2 regions of the Mesorhizobium sp. M8A.F.Ca.ET.181.01.1.1 genome follow, and region 2 is predicted to be linked to the other one. Evidence: predicted binding sites of a transcription regulator. Region 2 holds the regulator's gene; the other holds the start of a gene.
The links. The regulator LexA, encoded in region 2, represses DNA repair genes until DNA is damaged. The targets are predictions, from matches to a motif close to TGTTCNNNNTGTGTTCNG.

Region 1 (4,211 bases), on a different contig from region 2:
GAGGTCGGTCTTCAAGGTCGTCGCCAGCATGCCCACCAGCCGCTCTATCTCCTCCGTCAGCGTGACGGGTTCGGCGAGATGGCGTTCGACTGAAAGCGGCGCGACGGGAAGGCGCGGCGAGATCGCTTCGTCGAGACGGCCAAGCGCCTGGTCGAGGCGCTGGAGCAGCAAGGCGCCGAAGCGGCGGGCAAGCGGCGCGCGCGGCGCGGCCATGACGGCGCCCGCCGTGCGCAGCCCGACGCTTTCCAGGCTGGCACGGGTTTCCGGCGCTATGCGAAGGGCGGCCAGCGGCAAGGGAGCAAGCAAGGCTTCCTCCTCGCCCGATAGAACGATGCGGTCGCCGCAAAAGCGTGCCGCCGCCCAGGCCGCCCCGGGCGTGCCGGCAAGCCCGGGGCGGACGTCGAAACCCTGATGCAAGAAGCGCGACAGGATTTCGTCGAGCATGGCGCGTTCGCCGCCGAACAGATGGGTGCAGCCGGTGACGTCGAGGAACAGGCCGTCGATGCTGTCCAGCGCCACCAGCGGCGTGTAGCGGTCGCACCAGTCGGCAAGGCCCTCGAGCAGGCGCCGGTCGGCCTCCGGATCGGCTTCGACGATGTCGATCGACGGATGCATGGCGCGCGCATCGGCAATCCCCATGTCGCGCTTCAGGTGCAGCGCCTCAGCCCGCTCGTCGAGGGCTGAGATGCGCTGCGCGTTGCCCTGGCGGTGGCTGATCACGAGCGGTGGGTGAGATGGCGACGGATGATCCGAGGGTCGGGAACGCCAGGATTTCCCCAGACGCTGCCGCAGGATCCTTTCGGCCGCCAGATAGGGAAACCACAGGGACAGGATTCTCTGCCCGCTCTTCCTCGCCCCTTCTTTCGTCGAATACGCGTTCATCGGGGTTCCACTCCAGTATGAATTGTCCAGGCAAGGCCGTGCGGCTCTTGCCGATGCTGATGGTGAAGGCGGGGTGGCCGATCGAACCGGCGAGCGGCCCGGCGACCGTGGCGCGCGGCACGGCCGGCGCCGACGCGGCGATGAGGCGGATAGGCGCCGCCGTCGGTTCCGGCTCGGCCGCCTGCCGCAGCAGGAACACCGGCCGGCCGGCACCTTGCGCCCGCGCATGCAGGCGGCGTGTCGCGGTCAGGTCCAGCCGCTGCGGATTGCCGCGGATTTCCAGAATGACGGCGGCAAGCGCCGTCATGCGTGCCGCCTCCTCGGCGATCCACAGCGCATCGACAAGCCTGGGCGCCTCGGAAAACAGCAATTGCCCGGGCTCGATGCCGAAGGCGGCCTGCAGCCCCCTGGCATAGGGAAAGCCGGCCTCGTGGAAAATTTCCGATGTCCCGATCCATAAGATGGGCAGCCCCTGCGCCTGGTTGAGGATCAGGCTGACGAGCGACAGGGCGAAGCCGGCCACGGCTCCCGCGTCGCGGGTTTCCAGGCCATGGATTTCGGTCAGGGCGGCTTTCGGCAGGCCGCCGCCGAGCGCGGCATCGAGCCGCTCGACGCCGATGGGCAGGAAGGCATCCGGCAAGGCCGCGGCAAGGCCGCGCCGGATGATCGTCAGATCGCTGCCTGGCGTGGGGTCAGCGCTGGCGCCGGCATCAAGGGGCGCCGGCGCCGGCGCCTGCAGGCGCTCGGGCAGCGTTCCCTCGATTTTCGCGATCTGGCGGCGCAGGGCAAAAACAGTCTCCCGCGCCACGGCGGTCATCGCCATGACGGTCAGCTTCCACTCACAATTGTTCCTGTTATGTTCCTATTGATTCCAGAGGGCGCTGGAAGAGTCAAGCAGAGTCATAAGGAATTTATTCCTCTCCCGGCGCGACGCCGGCGTATAGGCGTCATTTGCCTCGACCGGTGCGAACACCTATATGCCGGGATTAAAGGACAAAGCATGGCCCGCATCTACAAGACCCGCACCTGGCATGGCGAACTTGCGCCCTCGATGGAAGAATTGGAGTTCCTGGCCCTGGAGGCCTACGCCCATCTGCCGGAGGATTTTCGCAAGCTGACCGGCGAGATCGTCATCCAGATCGCCGAATTCCCGACCGACGAGATCATGGACGATTTGTCGTTGGAGACGCCGTTCGACCTGCTCGGCCTGTTCGAGGGGCGCGGCATCGCCGAACGCTGGAACCCGCAAACCGGGGAAGGCCCCAACCGCATCACGCTCTATCGCCGCGCCATGCTCGACTACTGGGCCGAGAACGAGGAATCGCTGGGCGACATCGTCACCCACGTGCTGATCCACGAGATCGGCCACCATTTCGGCCTGTCGGATGATGATATGGAAAAGATCGAGGAAGCGGCTGAATAGGCTGTGCCTTCGTCATCCTAGGGTCTGCGCCCCGTCGCTTCGCTCCTTGCTTCGCCTAGGATGACGAAGAGAGAGGGCTGCGGCGCTTTCCCCTACCAGTCGCTGAGCTTGGTATCCGGCCCGTATTCCTGGCCGTCGACATCCTTCACCACGGCCTGGCCGCAGCGCATGGTCTTGGCTTTCTTGTCATAGGCGTAGGTCGGCGAGCCGAACAGGTGCCAGCCCTTGTTCAGCGCCGCCGTCACCTTGTGGCAGAAGCTGGCGTCGTCCGGGGCGGTGAGAAAGCGGTAGAGTTTCATCGTCCAATTCCTGTCGTGTATCCCAAGTCGGCGAATATCATGCCCCGATGGCGGCCGCTTTCGCCAGCAGTTTTTCGGCCTGCGCCAAGTGCAGTCGCTCGACCATCCTGCCGTTCAGCGCGATGACGCCCTTGCCGCTGTTTTGCGCCTCCGCGAAGGCATCCTTCACCGCGCGCGCCTCGGCCAGTGCCTGCGCCGACGGGGCAAAGGCGCGGTTGGCGGCCTCGATCTGCGATGGATGGATCAGCGTCTTGCCGTCAAAGCCCATGGCGGCGGCCTGCGTGCATTCGCGGGCGAACGCGTCCAGGTCGCGAAAATCGTTGAACACCCCATCGAGCATGTCGAGGCCGCCGGCGCGCGCCGCCAGCAGCATCTGCATCAGCCATGGCAGGAGATAGGCGCGGTCGGGCGTCGCCAGGACGCCGGTATCCTTGATCAGGTCATTCGTTCCGGCAATGAAACAATCCAGCCGCGAGGCGGGGTCGCGGCCGAGCTCGGCGATGGCGCCGATGTTGAGCATGGCCTTGGGCGTCTCGATCATCGCCCATAGCTTCACGCTGTCGGGCGCAAAATTATCGTCCAGCACATCGCCGACCTCGAGCACGTCGCGCGGTGTGTCGACCTTGGGCAGCAGGAGGCCGTCCGGTTCCGCCTTGGCCACGGCGGCAAGGTCGTCGGCGCCCCATTCGCTGGACAGCGCATTGACGCGCACCACCATCTCGCAGCGCCGGCCATTGCGGTCGGCACCAGGGCGATTGGCGAAAATGCCGGCCAGTTTCTCGCGCGCGGCGATCTTGTCGGCGGGGGCGACGGCGTCCTCGAGGTCGATGATGACGGCGTCGCAGGCAAGCTGCGCGATCTTGGCCAACGCCTTGTCGTTGGAGGCCGGGATATAGAGCACTGAGCGGCGCGGACGGTAGGTTTCCATGTCCGATCTATGCCGGTTGCGGTCGGGCGAGGCAAGCGTCCGACCGATACCTGATACGAGCCAACCGCGAAAGCTTGCGCCGTCCCTTGCCTGTCCTCCGCAGCCGTTGCCGAAGGGCGCCTTTCCTCTCCCCCGTCGATCGGGGGAGAGGTGTCGAGCGAAGCTCGACGGAGTGGGGGTCGACCTTTGGGCGCAAGGCGATGCGATGCTTGCGCCCGGTGCCCTTTCCTATGTCCATTTGCGGCGGTTGCCAGGTGGTTCCCCCACTCCGTCTCGGCTTCGCCGAGCCACCTCTCCCCCCTCCGGAGGGAGAGGAAAGGAGCCTCGCTGGGGTACGCCAACGCGTCCGCAAAGAATGGCGGGCAGTGCACCAGCCCTGCACGAAAACTGCACGCGCATGCCGAAAACCTCCTCGTATCTGCCCCGCCAACTTCATGCCGGCCCGCCACAAGGCGGCATGCAAAAGCGAGCAAAACCCCGTTGGTCCCTGCCCCACAGGCTGCGCAGCGAAGGCTGGTGGCTGGCCGATCCACCACGTGCGACGGCAACCCTCATCCCTTTCGTCCGCAGACGCCCTCCGACGGCCCGACTGGAAGCCATGGGGACGATCAGGTCATGACAGTGTTGCTCACTTCGGCGCCAAGCTATCGCAGCCGCTTCGGCGTTGCCCTGCTGTTGG
Region 2 (4,211 bases):
GCCCGCGAAGCCATCGCCGACCACATCAGGGGCAGCATCGGCGGCGCCGAAGGCGAGATCGCGGCGGCGCTGATCGTCGGCGTGCGCGCCGGCATTCCCGATGAAATCAACGAAGCGATGCGGCGTACCGGCATCTATCACATCATTTCCATTTCGGGACTGCATATGGCGCTGGTCGCCGGCACCATCATGGGTCTGTTGCGCGGTGCCTTCGCGCTGTTTCCAGACTTTTCCGCGCGCCGGCCGGTGAAGAAATATGCGGCCGCCGCCGCACTTTTCTCGATCGCCGCCTATCTCGTCATTTCCGGTGTCGTCGTTGCGGCCGAACGCAGCTTCATCATGCTGGCGGTGATGCTGATTGCCGTCTTGTTCGATCGCGCGGCGCTCACCATGCGCAACCTGGCCATCTCGGCGATCGCCGTTATCCTGGTTTCCCCGCACGAGGTCGTCGGCCCGAGCTTCCAGATGTCGTTCGCGGCAACCGCGGCCCTTGTTGGCGCCTATGCCGGCTGGGCGGACCACCGCGCTGGTAAGACGAGGCCACCGTCGCCAAAGCGGTCACTACCCGGGTTCCTGACGCGAAAATTCCTGCTGGCGACAGGTGGATTGGCCATGACCTCCATCATTGCCGGCAGCGCGACGGCGCTGTTTGCCATCTGGCATTTCCAGCGCGTATCGCCGCTCAGCCTGTTCGCCAATCTGGCCGTCATGCCGATCGTGTCGGTGGTCGTCATGCCTTTTGCGGTCCTCAGTTCGCTGGCGATGCCCTTCGGCGCCGACGGCCCGTTTCTCTACGTGATGGGCAAAGGCCTGACAGCGATGATCGCCGTATCGTCATGGATATCGGAGCGCTCGCCAATCGATGGGGTAGGTCTGATCTCGCAGCAATCCGTGCTGCTGGTGGCCGTCGCGCTGGTCATCGCGACGATGGCGACGACCTGGCTGCGGCTCGCGGCACTGCCATTCGCACTTGCCGGTCTGTTGACTGTGTCGGACATACGCACGCCCGACGTGCTGATCTCGGAAGACGCACGGCTGGTCGCACTGCCGATCGGCAATGGCGAACTGGCCGTCAACCGGGAACGTCCGAACGAATTCGCGGCCGACAACTGGAAACGCGCTCTGGTCTCCGAAACAATCGTCAAACCGGAAATGTTCGACAAGGCGGACGGGCAATTCGATATTGCCGCTCCCACCGACCTGCCGCAGGGATCGCCGTTCTATTGCCGCGAAGGCCTTTGCCTTGCCAGGCACCCTTCCGGCGCGATCGTCGCCTATGTCGAGGATCGCAAGAACACCTGGAAAGCCTGCGCCTTCGCCGACCTGATCGTCGTCAATGACGCGACCGCCTATGACGCCTGCCACAATCCGCTGGTTGTCGTCGTCACGAAACGGCAGCTCGCCCGCAAGGGAAGTGCTGCCGTCTTCTTCGATCCCCAGTCGGCCACAACCCCGGCTGTGATCGAATTCGCTGTCGACGGACCATACCGGCCCTGGCACGAGCAGCGAAAATTCTCACGCGAGGCGAGGGGGCTGCCGCCCTATAAAAAGCCAGACAAGTCCGATGGCAAACCGGCTCAGTAGCGCCTGATCAGCCCGACCAGCTTGCCTTGTACCTTGACTCTGTCCGGCCCGAAAATACGCGTTTCGTAGGCTGGATTGGCGGCTTCGAGCGCGATCGAGGCGCCTTTACGGCGGAACCGCTTCAGCGTCGCTTCCTCCTCGTCGACCAGCGCCACGATGATTTCGCCCGGACTTGCCGTGTTCGCATTGCGGATGATGACCGTGTCGCCGTCGAAGATACCAGCCTCGATCATCGAGTCACCCTTGACCTCCAGCGCATAGTGCTCGCCGCCCATGATCATATCCGGCGGCACCGAGATCGAATGCGTCTGATGCTGGATGGCATCGATCGGCACACCGGCGGCGATACGGCCCATGACCGGGATGGACACGGCTGAAACCACATCGTCGTCATTGCCGGCCGCGGGCAGACGCGAAGGCGCCGTCGCCGGCTTGAGCTGGCGGCCAAGATTGTTTTGACCAAGGCTGCCCTGGATGACGCTGGGCGAAAATTTCTTTGCCGCGTTCAGGCCGGGCGCGATCGAATCCGGCAGCCGCAGCACCTCCAGCGCGCGCGCCCGATTGGGTAGCCGGCGAATGAAGCCGCGTTCCTCCAGCGCCGTGATCAGGCGATGAATCCCGGATTTGGAGGCAAGATCGAGCGCTTCCTTCATCTCGTCGAAGGAGGGCGGTATCCCGCTTTCCTTGAGCCGTTCGTGGATGAACATCAGCAGTTCATGTTGCTTGCGTGTCAGCATGGCGGCCCCCAAGGCATTGAACGAAGGTCTGAACCAGAATCGAAAAAACAAACCCAGAACAAACACTATCTGTTCCAGTTGTGTTCCGCAACCGTTTAAAGTTTAATGAATTTGTTAAGGCTGCGGATGTTTTTTGTCCGCTACGGCGGGCAGAAGCCGACCTTTTCCGCCATCGGCAGGCCCATTGAAATCGTTATGGTTAATGGCCTGTGGCCCATCCGCTCCCGAGTTTGGCGTCAGCCGTTCGGAAGGCTTTCCCCGGGCGGATTGTATAATTTATCGGTCCGTTATTCGCGGAACGAAACGAAACCAAAACGCCAACGACTGGCAGCTTCGGGGCAGCGATGGACCCAGGCGTCCGGCCCCACTCCGACCAACGCGTGCGAATAGGTGTCGCGGAAGCGCCGGAGTCATCCCGAACCAGCTTTCAAGCTGCCGGCGCGGGCGGCGTATTTGGTCGGGCCGCTGTCTTAGCTGTGGACATAGACGTGCAGGGTGTAGCCGATATGGGCCACCATAAGCGCCTTGGCCCGCTCGACGTCACGATCGAGTGCCGCTTCCATGATCGCGGTATGGTGTTCGATCGCAATCGCTTCGCGCAGCGCCTCCATCGCCTCTTCGTAGCCATCCTTGAGGCCGGCCGCGGCCCGCAATGTCGGCGCCAGACCAAGAAAGCGATGATGCCGGCGCAATTGATCCGAGATCGTCGAGCGGAAACGCAACAGCCAATCGCATGTGGCGGCGCTCAGCAGCGCCGCATGGAAAGCCTCGTGATTCTCGTCCCATTTGTCGACCGCCGCATCCGAGGGATCGTCGACCGCGGTTTTGCAACGGGAGAGCCGGTAGTGGGCGGTGACCACGGCATCTTCCCATTCCTTGCCGCCTTTCTCCATCGATTCGAGGAACAGGGGGATCTCGACCACCATCCTGGCGCGCGCCAGGTCCTCCAGTTCGGCCCGCGACACCCGAGCCACGGTAAAACCGCGATTGCTGATGGCGGTGACCAGGCGTTCGGCCTCGAGCCGCGACAAGGCTTCGCGCAATGGCGTCCAGCCGACTCCATAGGTGCCGCGCAGTGCACTCAGTTTGAGCGGGGCGCCGGGCATGAGGCGCGTGGTCAGGATATCGCGCCGCAACAGCTGATAGGCTGCCTCCGTCTTTGTGGAGCTCGTTTGATCCTGCATCGCGGTCCATCCGTCGTCTGGCAGGGAAAATTATATATGATGTAGGGGCATGGCAAGAATTATATATAATGTTTGACACAAGCCGGCGGACTGACCATGATCGTTTGCAGTAGCCGCGCTGCAAGCGGCGCTGATCAAATCTGGGAGGAAATGATGTTGAAGTCGAAATCCGCTTGGTTGTCGGGTTTGTTCATGGCTAGCGCGTTGATGGTGAGCGCCGGCAGTGCCGCCGCCGACCAGATACGCATCGGCATTGCCAATTTCGGCGAGCACCCCCAGCTCAATGCCGCCATAGCCGGCTTCAAGAAGGCGCTGACGGACAATGGCTTCGTCGAGGGCAAGGACGTCGTCTATACGGAAAGCCATACCAATTTCGATGCATCGCTGGTGCCGCAGATGATCGCCAAGCTGCAGGCGGAGCAGCCCAAGCTGATCTACACCATCACCACGCCGGTCTCGCAGATCGCCAAGAAGGCGCTCGCCGGTTCCGGCATTCCAATCGTCTTTGCCGCGGTCACCGATCCAGTGGCGGCCAAGCTGGTGCCGTCGTGGGATTCAGGTGACGAAGGCATGACCGGCGCCAGCGATCTGCAGGACGTCGCCGCGGTGATGGCCTTCACCAAGAAGCTGCTGCCGAACGCCAAGCGCTTCGGCGTGCCTTACAATCCGGGCGAGGCCAATGACGTTGCCTTGGTCGAAAAGATCA

Region 1: EN824_RS31455 (metallopeptidase family protein) is a predicted target of LexA. The motif match lies at 1,729-1,746, and genes of this name have one in related genera.

The regions. Positions count from the first base shown of each region.
Region 1 covers NZ_SRTV01000015.1:5,222-9,432, reverse strand. Annotated here, with positions in the region: gene EN824_RS31465 (DUF6504 family protein) at 1-720, opposite strand, end outside; gene EN824_RS36305 (hypothetical protein) at 662-1,705, opposite strand; gene EN824_RS31455 (metallopeptidase family protein) at 1,883-2,305, shown strand; gene EN824_RS31450 (DUF1737 domain-containing protein) at 2,398-2,604, opposite strand; gene EN824_RS31445 (CoA ester lyase) at 2,642-3,532, opposite strand; gene EN824_RS31430 (DUF4173 domain-containing protein) at 4,148-4,211, shown strand, end outside.
Region 2 covers NZ_SRTV01000001.1:1,366,831-1,371,041, forward strand. Annotated here, with positions in the region: gene EN824_RS06685 (ComEC/Rec2 family competence protein) at 1-1,584, shown strand, start outside; gene lexA (transcriptional repressor LexA) at 1,578-2,321, opposite strand; gene EN824_RS06695 (GntR family transcriptional regulator) at 2,792-3,505, opposite strand; gene EN824_RS06700 (ABC transporter substrate-binding protein) at 3,659-4,211, shown strand, end outside.